One region of the Alicyclobacillus tolerans genome, then DNA from elsewhere that is predicted to be linked to it. Evidence: a T-box and tRNA genes for the amino acid it is inferred to sense, from the RefSeq annotation. Region 1 holds a T-box; the other holds one or more tRNA genes.

Region 1 (8,162 bases):
AGTAATCTCTGAGCACTTTTATTCGCTTTGGCCAGACGATGCAATATCCATCGATCGGCAATATCCAGTTTATCCCATTCAATGGTTCTTGCTTGAAAACTATCGGATAAATTCATGCGCACGAATCTAGCAGCATTCCATAACTTATTCATAAAATTGCGGCTGCCTTCAATTTTCTCCATACTAAAACGCTGATCGTTGCCCGGTGACGTGCCAGTAGCTAGACAAAAGCGCAACGTATCTGCTCCATACTGCTCTATAATTTCTATCGGATCGACACCATTGCCAAGACTTTTCGACATCTTTCGACCTTCAGAGTCGCGAATCAGACCGTGAAGAACAACGGTTTGAAACGGCATCTGGCCGGTGAATTCTAATCCCATAAATACCATCCGTGCTACCCAGAAAAAGATAATGTCATAGGCGGTCACCAAAACACTAGTCGGATAATATTTCTGATAATCCGGCGTATCTGTATCTGGCCAGCCTAAAGTAGAAAAAGGCCAGAGTGCTGAAGAAAACCACGTATCCAATACATCTTCATCCTGATGGATATGGGTACTCTTGCAATGCCCGCAACATGTAGCATCTTCCAGTTGAACTGTCGTACCGCCACAGTCGTCACAATACCAAGCAGGAATTCTATGCCCCCACCAAAGCTGCCGGGAGATACACCAATCTTTAACATTTTCCAACCAATGCACAAAAACTTTTTCAAATCGAGCCGGGACAAATTGTAATTCTCCACGATGGACAAACTGCAACGCTGGATCGGCTAAGTTTTGCATACGCACAAACCACTGCAAAGAAAGAAGCGGATCGACCACTGTAGAACAACGACTGCAGTGACCCACAGCATGCACAATATCAGTCACGTGAAGCAGATAGCCCTGCTTGCGCAGTACATCCACAACATCTTGGCGTGCTTCTAATGCATTACGTCCAGCAAACTCCAAAGCCAGTTCATTCAATTTTCCATCCGATCCGATACATTGCAACTGGGGCAATTGATGACGGAGTCCCACTTCAAAATCGTTTGGATCATGCGCTGGTGTAATTTTCACACAGCCTGTACCATACTCTCGATCGACAATCGGATCGGCTAAAATAGGAATCTCACGACCACTTAAAGGCAGAATAACCGTTTTGCCAATCAAGGAACTATACCGTTCATCATTTGGATGGACAGCAACAGCTACATCCGCAAAAAATGTTTCAGGACGTGTTGTAGCAATCACCACTTCACCTGAACCGTCTTTCAAGGGGTAGCGGATATGATAAAGTTTTCCCGGTAATTCAATATGCTCTACTTCAATGTCAGAAAGTGCTGTGCCGCATCTGGAGCACCAGTTGATGATGCGGTTACCGCGGTATATTAAACCTTTCTGATAAAGTTCCACAAAAACGGTGCGCACCGCTTGAGACAGACCTTCATCCATCGTGAAGCGTTCTCGACTCCAGTCTACCGAATCCCCAAGACGGCGAATTTGTTCAGTAATGGCCGATCCGTACTTGTCTTTCCATTCCCAAACTTTTTCTACAAACGCCGTTCTGCCAATATCGTGACGAGACTGCCCATTCTCTTGCATCAACATTTTTTCCACACGTGTCTGCGTAGCAATGCCCGCATGGTCAGTTCCAGGCAACCAAAGCACATCTTTACCTCGCATACGATGATAGCGAGCCAGAATATCTTGCAATGTATGGTTCCAGGCATGACCTAGATGGAGCACTCCTGTGACATTGGGAGGTGGAATCACCATGGAAAACGCAGGATGAGGTGAGCTACTATCCGCTTGGAAAGTTCCTGACTTTTCCCACTCAGCGTAAATTTCACGCTCCACTTCCTGTGGTTGAAAATGCTTGTTCATTTCTTGTGAGAACTTTTCTGTGGATGATGAATTTTGCATAAGAAACCCTCCGTTCATGTTATAGAATGACTCATTTCTTTCGTCGCTGCTCTGGACACAAAAAAGCCTTTCGTCCTTCAGGACGAAAGGCTTCTTCCGCGTTACCACCTGAATTTCCCAAGAAAGAAAAACGCAATCTTAGGACACTCGACATTGATAACGGGTATGACCCGGCTATAGCAGCTCAGAGACGACGTTCAAAACGGCTACCGAAGAACCTTCCAGCTAATGGTTCTCTCTCTGAACGGTTACACGTTTTTACTCCTTCTCATCAACGCTTTTTATCCGAAATTGAATTTGGTTGCTCTATCATACGAGAACAAACAAGACTTTGTCAAACCTTCATGACATCTTTTTGTATGACTTTACTTTTTGCGCCGTCCAGGATGGCGGCGTTTCTTAATTCGATGAACACGGACGGGTGCTACAGTTGTCTGAGCGCTTGATGATTTTTCTGCCCGGCGTTTCTCTAACTCTGCTTTTTTTCTGTCGCTCCATATGGAAACGCGTAAATAGAGATAACTGAGTGCCAAGGCGACGACGAAAATCAGCAAATTTTGCCCTAAAGTATACCATATACCACCTTTTTCCGTAATTTCCAGACCAATTGTAAACTGCAAAATCAATCCAAGCAGAAACGTAGTTGTGACACCCGCAAACGTATTGGCCAATCGACGTTCTGTCAAACGCGGAATAATGAGCCACATCATGAGAATCATGGCAAACTCTGAACTAAACATGAGCGGATAATGAACTGTATAATAAGCGACTGCCTGTAAAACAGCAAACGACACAGATAAGATGGCAAGATATCGAATATGGAAGCCTCTCCAAGTGCCTCCATCCATCCACGAATTCGCCATTACCCCATCTCTCCTCTCAATCCTGTCGCCCATTCTAGCAAAGCTCAGAAAGGCAAGTCTAGCGAATATTGTTCTACATGTCCAATTTTATGCGAAAAAAAGGGGTACATGCTCACCTATTTGCATATATATCATACGCAAAGTATATATTCGACGAGCTAAGACGAGCTATCCAGATAAGATTTCGCCAGGAGGTGGTTGGCATGGGTCTGTTTATCATGCTGGCACGTTTTGTCAAATTAATGTTGGCAGCAGCCATCATGCTACTTTTCTTTCGCGCTTTAATTTGGCCCAATACACTGGACCTTTTGATTCTTATGCTTCTCTTTATTGTCTTTGCAGTTACTTTTATTGGGGCACCATAGCCAGGTTGAATAGATATTTAACTTTGTTGGCAAAAAAACATCAGGCATAGGAGAAATCACTATGCTGATGTTCGCTATCGAAGTTATTCTTTTCAGAGCATCATTCTTAAAAATTTTGCACGTTTGCCAAACGTATCGGGGTGTCCGGTATAAGAAGGGTTTGACCCACCCAAATATCTTCTGTTTCCAAACGATTGACACGAATCATTTCACTTTTCAAGACGCCAACGCGATCGGCCACCATTTGCAGCGTCTCGCCTTCCTCGACTACAACATAGCGTAAGGTATAAAACCTTTCGGGAGCATTGAAATCGACAAACGACCAAAGACTTTTATTATCCATAGAACGTTCAAAAGACTTCTCCGGTTCCTGAAAAGCTCCATTGGCAGGGGAAGGCTCAACTACCGGCTCCGTGCGAGTCTGTTGGATACGCCCTGCATCTTTACTGAAGGCAAGATTGGCGTGAAAACCAGAATCAGAAAAGGCTCGCGAAGCAGAGAAGGAAACAGCATCTTTTTCCTCGAATTGAGCTTCTTGTTTTTCACTCAACTGATTCTCAAACGAATACTCGGCCAGCGGCTTTTGTTCTTCCGTATCACTCACCACAAAACGGTCAAGCGCTTCTAACTCTGCGGCAGCACCAAGAACCGTAGAATCAGCAGAGCTGTTTATATCACTTGGTGTTTGATTTTCCTTATTGCCCCTGCTTTCTTTGGACTCATTGACATCTTCTTGTATTTGCAAGCCATGCCCTGCACGCGCTTCACTCAATTGCTCCGTCTCAAGGGTGACTCTATTCAACCGTTCAGCACTGTCCCCCGCTTCCTCAGGATCCTCCATACCGCGTACAGGAAATGGTGTGTCCTGACCCTGGTCCTGCGCGTTGAAGGATTGCTCCGCGAATGTGTCAGATTCAACATTGCTTACTGTGTCTGACATCAAACTCTCGGACTCAGAGGCTTCCGTTTCTCCCCGAAACTCTCCAACCCATGCATTCGTCTCTTTCATACCTTGACTTGACAGTTCGTTTACATGTGTCGATTGAGGCCGATCCGGCAAAGATACCCATAAATCGCCAATCTCTTGTGCACCACATTGGAAATGATATCCACCTTTATCCACAAGACCGGCAATTTGTAAATTCCCTTGTACACGAAGCCAAGAATCTCCCGATACATCTAATTTCCAACCAGCAAGTCTGCTTTTTACATTCAGAACACCATTCGGTTGAGCATGGACTGGAACTTTTAAAATAAAGGGCAAACGATGATGGACATGAATGACCGGATCGTCATCCATGACAATTTGAGTGTTCTTTCCCTCTGATGACTTGCCCTTTTCTTGGGACGCCAAGTACCCCGCAAAAACGATAGCGCCTTCGAGCACATAAGTATCTTCAACGCGATCGAAAGAAATAACTTCCGTTGCGACAGTAGCGTCCTCCACTCTGTCTCCTTCGCGAACACTATCCATAAACACTTCTTGGTCTATGGCTACGGAAATCATGGGTGTTTGCTGATTCTGCATCGCCTAATACCCCTCCTTAAACAGCAGGTCTCTCCCTGCATGTTTATGAAGTGGGATATGCTTTTATGTCCTTACAGCAGCGTTCACACACATGGATAAGCGAAGGACGTTCTGCAGTTAAAACGAACGAATTGCGCTGTCAACAGCCTCGCAAGTTCTTGATAGTTCTTCTTGACCGTGAACTGCGGAAAGAAAACAAGACTCCAGTTGTGACGGTGGTAAAAGTACACCTCGTTTGAGTAATGCATGGAAAAATTGTGCAAACATTTTTTTGTCGGACTGAGCTGCAGACTGATAGTCTACCACTGCTCCTTCATTGAAAAACAATCCAAACATTCCTCCAATGGCGTGGCCGTATGCAGGAATGCCTTTGGCTTGACAAGCCTGTAAAAAAACTGAAACGATTTGCTGCCCGTATTGTTCCATCTTGCTATACAAACCATTGGGCGCTTCTTCCTCAATCATGGTAAGTGCCGCAATGCCTGCAGCCATCGCAAGAGGATTACCAGATAAAGTACCCGCCTGATAAACAGGGCCATTGGGCGCTACCCATTCCATGATATCCCGTCTACCACCATAGGCGCCTACCGGAAGACCGCCACCAATTACTTTCCCCAGTGTTACCAAATCTGGACGGATACCAAACCGTTCTTGGCCGCCTCCAGCAGCTACGCGAAACCCCGTCATCACCTCATCAAAAATAAGTAGAGTACCGTATTTTTCAGTCAATCGCCGCAATTCTTCCAGATACCCAGGTTGGGGCAGGATGCAACCCATATTGCCAGCCACAGGCTCCACAATAACTGCAGCAATCTGTTCACCCATTTGAGCAAAAAGCTCCTGTAAGGCTTCCACTTGGTTATAGGGTACTGTAGCGGTATAGTGAGCGATTCCCTCCGGTACACCAGGGCTATCTGGCAAACCCAGAGTAGCCACGCCCGATCCGGCTTTAACCAAAAGTGCATCCGAGTGACCGTGATAACATCCTTCAAATTTAACAATGATATTTCTTTTCGTAAACGCACGCGCTAAACGCAGTGCGCTCATCGTCGCCTCTGTTCCGCTGTTGACCATGCGAACAACTTCCACTGCGGGCATCAGTTGATTTACTTTTTGCGCCATCACTGTTTCGGCAATCGTTGGCAGGCCAAAGGAGGTGCCTTTTTCCAAAGCCTCAGTTACAGCTGCCTTAATGCGCGGATGAGCATGTCCAAATAGCAAAGGCCCCCAAGACAATAGGTAATCAATATACGAATGACCATCCAAACTCTCAATATGCGGTCCGCTTCCTTGACGAATATAGATTGGGTTTCCACCAACAGCCAAAAAAGCTCGAACGGGTGAATTTACCCCACCAGGTAGCCATTTGACAGCCTCTTGAAACGCTTTTTCTGATTTTTCCATTTGAAGGATCCCATCATTATCCACTCGATTCCCTCTTTTCTATTCTTCTTTTAACCAATCAGCAGCCGATAGTGCAAAATAGGACAAAATAAAATCAGCACCAGCTCGCTTAAAAGATGTGAACATTTCCATTACAGTGGCACGTTCATCAATCCAACCTTGTTGCGCCGCAGCTTTCACCATACTGTACTCAGCCGAAACATTGTAAGTCGCTATAGGGACTTGAGTGGACGAGCGTAATTTAGCGGTGACATCCAAATAAGACAGAGCTGGTTTTACCATAAGCATATCAGCACCTTCACGAAGATCAGACTCGGCTTCACGCATAGCCTCACGAACATTGGCAGGATCCATCTGGTACGTTTTACGATCACCAAACGATGGAGCAGAATGGGCAGCTTCACGAAATGGACCGTAAAAAGCGGAAGCATATTTGACAGCGTAAGATAGAATTGCTGTATCTTGGAAACCATTTTCATCTAAAAGCGAGCGAATAGCCTGTACACGACCGTCCATCATATCTGACGGGGCAACCACATCAGCACCAGCTTCTGCGTGGGATAGAGCAGTTTGAGCAATCAACTGCAGGCTTTCGTCATTGACAATCTTTCCATTGCGAATGAAACCGCAATGACCTGCCGGATTATATTGGCAAAGACAAACATCTGTCATCACAAGCAATTCAGGAACTTCCATTTTCGCAGCGCGAATAGCTTCCTGAACAATACCTTTAGGATGGTAAGCACTCGAGCTCTGTTCGTCTTTCTCGGCTGGCAAGCCAAACAGAATGATGCCAGGAATGTTCTTTTCTGCGATTTCCACAACCAATCTCCTGAATTCATCCAGTCCATAATGGTAGACGCCAGGCATTGCCGTGATTTCTTCCTTACCTGTCAAATTTTCTTGAACAAAGACTGGCAAAATAAAATCATTGATACTGACCGTTGTTTCTCGAATCAAGCGACGCATTTGAGCACTAGTCCGTAGACGACGATGTCTCTGAAAGTTATTCATCCAAATTCACCTCTTTTATAGATTGCGACACACTGAAAAATAGCCATTTTATACATGAAAAAATTTATGAAGAATTCAGATCTTGGACTGAACCTATGGCCGACACTAATGATTCGTCATTGGGCTCTGAAGCTATTGCTGCCAGTTGAATCCCCGTTTTCCTTATAGCATCAGCTGTAGTAGTGCCGATCGCAACAGCCTGAATCTCTTCCATTTGCCATTGTTTGAGTAGCGGCTGGACATGATTTATATACACTTTAACTGCAGAAGGACTGTGAAACACCCAAACCGGTCGATGAAAGCGGGCAATTTCTTGCAACTCTGCTTTATTGGGGATTCGCGGGACTGTTTCATATAGAACCAATTTCGCCAGCCGTATACCACGGCGTTCACATTCTCGTTCAAGAGTACCTGCAGTTTGTCGAGCACAGGGATAAAGCCATATCCCCTTGGATGGTGAAGTCAGTTTATCAAGCCATTCCGCCAGTTGATATCCAGTATGGATATTCTCTCGCCAGTAAGCTACAAGTCCACAATCAAGAGCCGTTTTCCAAGTGGTTTGACCAATACAGTAACAAGCAGGCAAGAATGGGAAAAGGGCAGAATGCTTATGTAACCATGCTTTGAAAAGGCGAGCCGCAGTTACTGATGTGAGGCATACTCCTTGAATTTCTGGCTTATTTCGAATCCACGAGTTTTGCGACTCGTCATCGACCGACACGGTTTGAGTCAGGGGGAGTAAAATACTTTGAATGCCATAGTTTACAAGCTGACGAGCTGTTTTCTCAAGTCCTGGAGAACTTCTGGTCAGAACTGCCACTCGCTCTGTGGTCAACATCGCCACCTCCCCCACTCCACCTTCAGGAATACTTTTGCAAAATCTGATCTGCCCCTTTCTCAAGCAACTTCTTTGCCACCATTTGACCGAGATCGACCGGAGACATTCTGCTAGATAATGATTCCTTGACCTGATAAATTACTTCCCCATCTTCAGAAGCCACAAGACCCGTCAAGACCAAGGTTCCATTTTGCCATTCCGCATATCCTGCGATAGGTACCTGGCATCCACCGTTAAGTG
Region 2 (8,162 bases), 420 kb from region 1:
TATGGTGGTGGTGCTCAATTATTGGCAGGAATGTGGGAATTTCGTAAAGGCAACACGTTTGGTGCTACTGCCTTCTCTTCATATGGTGCTTTCTGGATTTCTTTTTACTTTATTGTTAAATCTGGGACAACAGCAGGCTTGGGTGTTTACCTGCTCTTTTTTGGCATCTTGACACTCTTCCTATGGTTTGGGACTTTCTATCTTAGCCGGGCTTTGTTCTTTGTGTTTCTTTGTCTATGGATTGCCTTCTTTTTACTGGCGCTGAATGGATTCCATCTCATGTCTTCAACAGCGGGTGGATATGTTGGATTGCTTTGTGGCATTCTTGCTCTTTATACATCTTTTGCTACTGTTATTAATGCAACTGCCGGTCGAACGGTACTACCGTTAGGTAAACCCTTGGCCAAGTCTCAGCAAGACTCTGCAACCCTCGTTACAACTGCGCATTAAGCTGCGTTTCGAATTCATAAAAATGGGATGATATCTGGTTACTGTTAGTTCTTACTACCTGATGCGACTGTTCTGTGAGGAGAATATGCATCAGGTAGTAGGCTATTTTTAATCGGATTTTTCAGGAATAAAATGTGGGTTAAGTAGTGATGTTCAGAAAATATTATCGTTTTTCTCGTTTTTGGTTGACTTTTTTTGTCCATCCATGTTATCGTTATGGTTGCTTGCCGGAGTGGCGGAATGGCAGACGCTAGCGACTTAAAATCGCTTGTCCGTAAGGGCGTGCGGGTTCGAGTCCCGCCTTCGGCACCATTGAGTATTTTTGTTTTATGATTTTCAGAAGTGGATTTTGTCCCTCACAGAAAACCTCTTTCGACATAGTATGTCTAACGGGATTTCCCCAATAGATGAAATGTCAAGGAGGTTTTTGACGTGAGTGGAAGTTCAAAACTTGTATCTATTTTGAAATCACGTCGTTTGTATACATTGGTTGTAGGTATATTGGCTGGCCTAAAGTTGATTCTTGACGCTTTTGGTATCCATATCATCACATCGACTGAAGTGAACCAAATTGCCAATGGTTTTGCCGCATTGTTTAGCATTTTGTCTTTGCTGCTGGCTCACCAGTACCAGGGTGCCAATATCCAATCGAGTGCAAAGAGTGCAATCCAATCTATATCTGCGAATGAAGTTACTACACAGACTGACGCAACTCATTCGGAACAGAATCAGTTTGGTTCGGTTGCAATCAATGAAGCGGAGTATCCTCCACAAGCGGCTTCAGATGGATTGGCGCGTCCAATAGAAAACGATCCTAAAGAATAGATTCCATCTCCCATCTTTTCGCATGGAGCCGGCTTTGGTCGGCTCCATTGGTTTGTGCTATTTCTCGAAAAATTTATGCATATGGGGTTTACTTTTAGAGAAAATGAGTTATGATGATAATGAACTATGCAAACAATCCTTTAGAGTTCCCGTACGACCGATAGCCGATTCTGGGTGTCCGTTGTCCCGGAAATCGGTTTTTTTACATCAAGGCCACAGCGAAATTATTCGTTGCTGCTTGTGTAAGTCTCAGGATACTCCTTTGCGGTGTTTGCTGGTCTTATGAATGTGCACGTTTTAGTGCTCTAGGAGGTTTTTTTCATGCACGAAGGTACCGTAAAGTGGTTCAATGCTGAAAAAGGTTATGGTTTTATTGCAGTGGAAGGTGGCAATGACGTATTCGTTCATTACAGCGCCATCCAAGGCAACGGTTTTAAGAGCTTGGAAGAGGGTCAGCATGTTTCCTTTGAAATCGTTGAAGGCCCCAAAGGTCCTCAAGCAGCAAACGTTGTGAAATTTTAATTCCTTTTTCGGACTGTGGCCGGCGAGCATTTGTTCGTCGGTTTTTATTTTGCTAATAGAAGATGACAAAAAGTCATCCATTTTCTTTATGAGTTGACATAGGAGCGTGTTTTGCGTTATAGTAGTTCCCGTTGACTCAAAGCATGCGGCTGTAGCTCAGAGGGAGAGCACCACCTTGACACGGTGGGGGTCACAGGTTCGATTCCTGTCAGCCGCACCATTGAAAGAGTTAAAGCAATAAAGCGCACAGCAAAGACCGCCTCCTGTGAACACAGGAAAGGCGGTCTTTGTCACATTATACGGCGACATCGGTCATTGACAGAACACAATTACCGAAGAATCAGCTTTTCCATCTTAGGGCCCCTATTGAACAAAAAGGCTATTCTCTTATCAAATGGGCCGTAAAACCGCTTGCTTTAGCTATGGGGATATAAGGCGCTCGCCGTGAGGCGAATCTTTTTTAAACAATAGATAGCGCTGTTGTATCTAATGTTTTGTGCTATACTATTTGTGGTGATTCGTCATGAGTCGAGATGTAGATTCAAACCAAAATGTCACGTTCGACTGCAAATACCATGTTGTCTTTTGTCCAAAATATCGCCGTAAAGTGCTTGTTGAACCCATTGACGCAAGGTTAAAGGCGTTGCTTTTGGAAAAGGCAACCGACATTTCGGCGGAAATCATTGAAATGGAAATCATGCCTGATCATGTTCATCTTCTCATTAAGTGTGATCCGCAATATGGCATTCACAAAGTCGTAAAACAACTCAAGGGATACACTTCCAAAGTTCTTCGTGATGAATTCAAATCACTAAAAAGTCGACTGCCTTCCCTATGGACGAATGCCTACTTTGTCGCTACGGTGGGCACTGTTCAACTGGACGTGATCAAGAAGTATATCGAAGAGCAGAAATCGAGGTGAGGTCGATCATGCGAAAAGCATACAAGTACAGACTTTACCCCGCGAAGGAGCAAGAAGAGAAAATTCAGTTGACCTTAGAACGCTGTCGCCTCCTCTACAATCGCCTGCTTGACGAACGGCGGTTCGCCTATGAAACAGACAAGACCACGCTAAATTACTATGATCAGGCAAATACGCTGAATGAGCGCAAAAAGTACATTCCAGCATTGAAGCAGGTTCACTCGCAGGTATTACAGGACGTGGTAAAACGGCTTGACAAAGCCTTTCAAGCCTTCTTTCGTCGTGTGAAGTGGAACCCAATACCTTGCCTGAGTCCAAAGAAACAGTTGGGATCGATTTTGGTGTGAAGCATCTTGCCATTACGTCCGATGGGAAATTTTACGAACACCCGAAATTTCTGCGGGAATCCGAACGGAAATTGCACAGGAAGCAACGAGTCGTATCACGCAAGAATAAGGGGTCTGCTCGTCGCCGCAAAGCCATCAGAGAACTGGCGAGATTGCATGAGTATATCGCAAATCAACGTAGAGACTACGCGCACAAAGTATCTCGAAAATTGGTCAATTCATATGGGCTGATTGCCTTCGAGAATCTAAACGTTCAAGGCATGGTGAAAAATCACCATCTTGCCAAGAGCATTGTTGATGCGGCTTGGAATCAACTTGTGCGGTACACCACGTACAAAGCGGAAGAAGCTGGTCGTCGTGTCGTGCTAGTCGATCCCAAAAACACAAGTCAACCCTGCTCGAATTGCGGGGAAATCGTCTCTAAAAAGCTGTCGGAACGCATGCACCATTGCGAACACTGCGGATACGTTCAAGACAGAGACATAAATGCCGCACAAAACATTTTGAAACGTGCCTTAGCTGGATAACGTTTTTTTGGCTCGGACTGAGCCTTCAGAACGTAACGTAGGCGGTTGCGTCATGCGTGTTCTGAGAAGCTCCTGCCTTTAGGCATGGGGAGTGGTCACGATAATGATGAAATGATGATTTTAGGCATTTTTACATTCAGTCCTCGCTTTAGTATAGAGAGTGGGTAGTTGCCTAGAGGCTTGTGTCAACAGGACAAAGTCATCGAATTTTAGAATGGTCTGTGATACAGTAAAGTTAATGAAGAATAAAAAGATGTTCCTATGGCATGTTATTTCAAAGAAGTGTCTCAGAACATCGATTCTATATGTAGATATATAAATATACAGATGTAAAGAAGGTTAACTATGAGTAGCATGCAAAAAGTGACGGATGTAATTTTAATCGGTGCTGGAATTATGAGCGCAACGCTAGGAACACTGTTCAAGGAATTGGCCCCGGATTGGGATATTAAAGTTTTCGAAAAACTCGGAGGGCCCTCGGAAGAAAGTTCTAATGAATGGAATAATGCTGGAACAGGGCATTCAGCGCTATGTGAATTAAACTACACTACTGAAAATCCTGATGGAACAGTGGATATTAGCAAAGCGATTAAAATTAATGAGCAGTTTCAATTGTCCAGACAATTTTGGTCGTTTCTTGTGAATCGTAATTTGATTCAAAATCCACAGAACTTTATTATGCCCATTCCACACATGAGTCTAGTACAAGGCGAAAAAAATGTAAATTTTTTGAAAAAGCGATATGAAGCTTTATCGAATAGCCATATGTTTCAAGGTATGGAATACTCAGATGACCCTGAAAAACTTAAGGAATGGATACCGCTGATTATGGAAGGTCGCACCTCGGACGAGCCTATTGCGGCCACTAAAATTGATTCAGGTACGGATATTAACTTTGGTGCCTTAACAAGGATGTTGTTTGAGCATTTGAAAAAAGAGCAAGTTGAAATTAAATACAACCATAGCGTTAAAAAAATCAAAAGAACCAGCAATAATCTATGGGAACTAAAAGTTTATGATCATGTTCAAGGGAAAACAGAAAGTCATTTGGCAAAGTTTGTATTTCTTGGTGCTGGCGGAGGAAGTCTTCCCCTATTACAAAAAACCGGGATTCCCGAGGCGAAGCACATCGGCGGTTTTCCTGTCAGCGGGCTTTTTATGGTCTGTCATAATCCGGAAGTTATTGAGCAGCATCACGCTAAAGTCTATGGAAAAGCCAAAGTTGGAGCACCTCCTATGTCGGTTCCGCATTTGGATACCCGTTATATTGATAACAAAAAATCGTTACTTTTTGGACCGTTTGCCGGTTTCTCACCCAAGTTCTTAAAGGCTGGTTCAAATCTCGATTTGATTCGGACGGTCAAACCTCATAACGTTCTCACGATGTTAGCGGCGGGCGTTAAAGAGTTTGCGTTGACGAAATATTTAATTCAGCAAGTCATGCTGTCTAATGAGAAACGTATGGAAGAACTAAGGGAATTTATACCGAATGCTAGGAGTGAGGATTGGGATATCGTCGTGGCGGGACAACGTGTACAGGTTATTAAAGATACGAAAACCGGTGGTAGAGGGACACTCCAGTTTGGTACAGAAGTAGTCAGCTCAGCTGATGGTTCGATTGCCGCTTTGCTCGGAGCTTCACCTGGCGCTTCTACAGTGGTCCATATCATGCTGGAAGTACTCGAAAAATGTTTTCCGCAACGTATGCCAGAATGGCAACCTAAAATTAAAGAAATGATTCCGTCTTATGGTCTATCTTTGGCAGAAAATCCAGAGTTGTTCCGTGAGATATTTGAAGATACAACGAAATCTCTAGGTTTGGATAAAGAACATACTGTTTCTGCCGAGGATTTGCAATCTCCGAGCTATGAGGATGGTTTTGTAACAGCTGAAGGATATATTACAGAGTAATCGAACGTGTAGATTCAGGTTTTGGATATACATTTACTTCCTGTTGATCACCTAAAGGGGGGATAAATTTGGTTTTTCAGCAGATAACAGTTGCGGGATGTGGTGTGTTAGGAAGTCAGATTGCGTTTCAAACTGCTTTTAAGGGATTCGATGTGACTGTTTATGATCTCAACGAAGAAGCATTGTCGAAAGCAAAAGAACGAATTCTAAAACTAATGAACATGTATCAAAAGGACTTGCGGGCATCTCAACAAGATGTAGAAAATGCTTTTCATCGAATTTATTTCAGTTCCGATTTAGAAGAGGCTGTTGCACAGGCAGATTTACTCATTGAAGCTGTACCAGAAGTGATCCAAATCAAAACGGAATTTTATAAACAGTTGGCCAAGGTGGCTCCTCCTAAAACCATCTTTGCTACTAATTCTTCCACATTTTTGCCGAGTCAGTTTGCGGAATTCACAGGAAGACCAGAAAAATTTCTGGCTCTGCATTTTGCCAATTCGATTTGGATTCATAACACGGCAGAAGTTATGCAGCATCCGGGAACAGATAAAGAAGTTTTCAAAGATGTGATCGCTTTTGCGGAAAAAATCGGTATGGTTCCGTTGCCTTTATACAAAGAACAGCCTGGTTATATTTTAAATTCCTTGCTTGTTCCTTTTTTGGAAGCAGCACAGTTTTTATTGGTGAATGAGATTGCAGATGTGGCAACGATTGATAAAACTTGGATGATTGCTACAGGAGCTCCTGCTGGTCCTTTTGCTATTTTGGATACGATAGGTGTAAATACAGCTTATAATATTGCCAAAGAGAAAGCTAAGGCTGGGCATCCAGAGTATGAAAAATTAGCTAATATGTTAAAAACTCAATATATGGACAAAGGTAAACTGGGTCGGCAAAGCAACGAGGGATTCTACACATATCCTAACCCTCGTTTTCGACAGCCTGACTTTTTGAAAGGATAAATTGTATTGCACGATCCGATATAGAATACAGTAAAATGGATTTCGCAAGCATTTCAGTACCGCTTACAGTTCGTACGTAAGCGGTAATTTTTATTCGTTGACGTCGATTATATAATTGTTCTATAATAAGAACAAAATACTTTATATAGAAAGGCTGTTTGGAGGGGTAAGGGTGAAAATACAATCAAAATTGAGTATGGCCGGTATAACGGCTTTATCTGGTCTTGCCATGTTGGGTGCTGGAAGCTTTGCGTTATTTACAGCAGATGCTCATTCTTCTCAGCAGAACTTCGGAGCAGGTGTTGTTGATATCACGTTACATGGGGAATCAAATGTTTTTTCGAATGTTAAAGAGATCCCTTATTTTAATATGGTTCCTGGCGATCGCGCTGCTGGATATGTAATTTTGCATAATACAGGAAGTGTAGCGGAGATTCTTGATTTGCAAAATAATGTTCATGGACCTATATTTTGGGATGATGGATTGAACAATGGGAAGGTTGTCACATTAAACGGATTTGTAAAAGGTTCTAGTCAAGAGTTGAATCAACAAGCACTTTTAGCAGATTCACCATTTGGCCGTACAGTCTATCAAACATATAAAAATAATTGGCAACCAAGGTTGTTAATAGGTGGCCCTAAGTTAATTCCAGGATTCGGGTATGAATCTGTAGATTACCATGGTTCGAGCCCATTGAACGAATATCAAACTGACAATCATCCTGCTTATTATGTGCTTCAATACGCTATTTACAATAGCCTGCCCAAAGTCGTGGAGGCTCCTCATGAATACCCACAAGCGATAGGCTATCGTGTCAGTGGCTCCATTGTAAATACAAATTTATCTGTACCGTACACTTATCAACAAGCAGGTTATAACCTAAATGGTGGGGATTTTTCAGATTCGACGGGAACTTTGAACGTTGAATCGTCTGATGCATCGTTTGATAATGAACTTATTCAACCCACTAAATTTAGCGGATCGACCGATTTGAAAGGAATTGTGTTACAACCTGGTCAATATCTTTTGGTTACGTATCGAGGAGGATTGCCCAAAGAAGCAGGAAATGACTACCAAGATGCTTGGGGTAGTGTATCACTTTCGGTGCTGGCTGAACAATATGAAAATAATCATCAGAACATCCAAGTAACTGGCTCAAATGGAAATGGCGGTAATCCAATACAGTCCGGTCAAGGCTCTACAACCTCTCCGACTCCAAATCAATATTTTTCTAGTTTAAACGCAAATCCATTTAGTTCAAGTACTATATATGCGGGTCAAAATGTGAATTACACTTTGCAATTGTGGGATTCTAGTCATTCACCTCTTGAGGTTCCGGTGTCCGATATTTCGTTGTCGGTAACGAAGGGTACGGCAAAAGATGTTGTTTTCAGTCCAATTGATTCTCTCGGTAATGGATTTTATTCTTTTTCAGTCAGTGACAGTCAAGCAGAAGTACTTCAAGTTGAAGCAACTGTTATGGCAAATGGCGTAAGTGTTCATGCAGAATCTAAGCCTATTCAGTTGGCTGTGGATCATAGCATTTTGAGTTCACTCTCCTTTGATCAATCTTCGGAGCAGGCAGGTCAGTCGGATACTTATACGCTATCATTAAAAAATGCTGTCAATCAGCCGCTTCAGGGATTAACTTCAGACATATCTTTATCCACTATCAAGGGAACAGCACAAGAT

The links. A T-box is a leader RNA that pairs with one kind of tRNA and senses whether it is charged. The one in region 1 lies ahead of ACOJUR_RS10550 (valine--tRNA ligase), so its partner is inferred to be a tRNA-Val.
Region 2: it has a tRNA-Val gene. The T-box ahead of ACOJUR_RS10550 (valine--tRNA ligase) is inferred to sense a tRNA for this amino acid. The anticodon was not compared.

What each region holds. Positions count from the first base shown of each region.
Region 1 covers NZ_JBMGNK010000002.1:2,090,711-2,098,872, forward strand. Annotated here, with positions in the region: gene ACOJUR_RS10550 (valine--tRNA ligase) at 1-1,910, opposite strand, end outside; T-box leader at 1,986-2,194, opposite strand; gene ACOJUR_RS10555 (hypothetical protein) at 2,276-2,773, opposite strand; gene ACOJUR_RS10560 (hypothetical protein) at 2,977-3,138, shown strand; gene ACOJUR_RS10565 (LysM peptidoglycan-binding domain-containing protein) at 3,245-4,666, opposite strand; gene hemL (glutamate-1-semialdehyde 2,1-aminomutase) at 4,784-6,070, opposite strand; gene hemB (porphobilinogen synthase) at 6,110-7,084, opposite strand; gene ACOJUR_RS10580 (uroporphyrinogen-III synthase) at 7,149-7,922, opposite strand; gene hemC (hydroxymethylbilane synthase) at 7,945-8,162, opposite strand, start outside.
Region 2 covers NZ_JBMGNK010000002.1:2,511,930-2,520,091, reverse strand. Annotated here, with positions in the region: gene ACOJUR_RS12920 (acetate uptake transporter) at 1-450, shown strand, start outside; tRNA gene ACOJUR_RS12915 (tRNA-Leu) at 677-762, shown strand; gene ACOJUR_RS12910 (hypothetical protein) at 883-1,275, shown strand; gene ACOJUR_RS12905 (cold-shock protein) at 1,597-1,797, shown strand; tRNA gene ACOJUR_RS12900 (tRNA-Val) at 1,943-2,017, shown strand; gene tnpA (IS200/IS605 family transposase) at 2,321-2,719, shown strand; gene ACOJUR_RS12890 (helix-turn-helix domain-containing protein) at 2,728-3,066, shown strand; gene ACOJUR_RS12885 (RNA-guided endonuclease InsQ/TnpB family protein) at 3,024-3,593, shown strand; gene ACOJUR_RS12880 (malate:quinone oxidoreductase) at 3,939-5,504, shown strand; gene ACOJUR_RS12875 (3-hydroxyacyl-CoA dehydrogenase) at 5,573-6,469, shown strand; gene ACOJUR_RS12870 (TasA family protein) at 6,642-8,162, shown strand, end outside.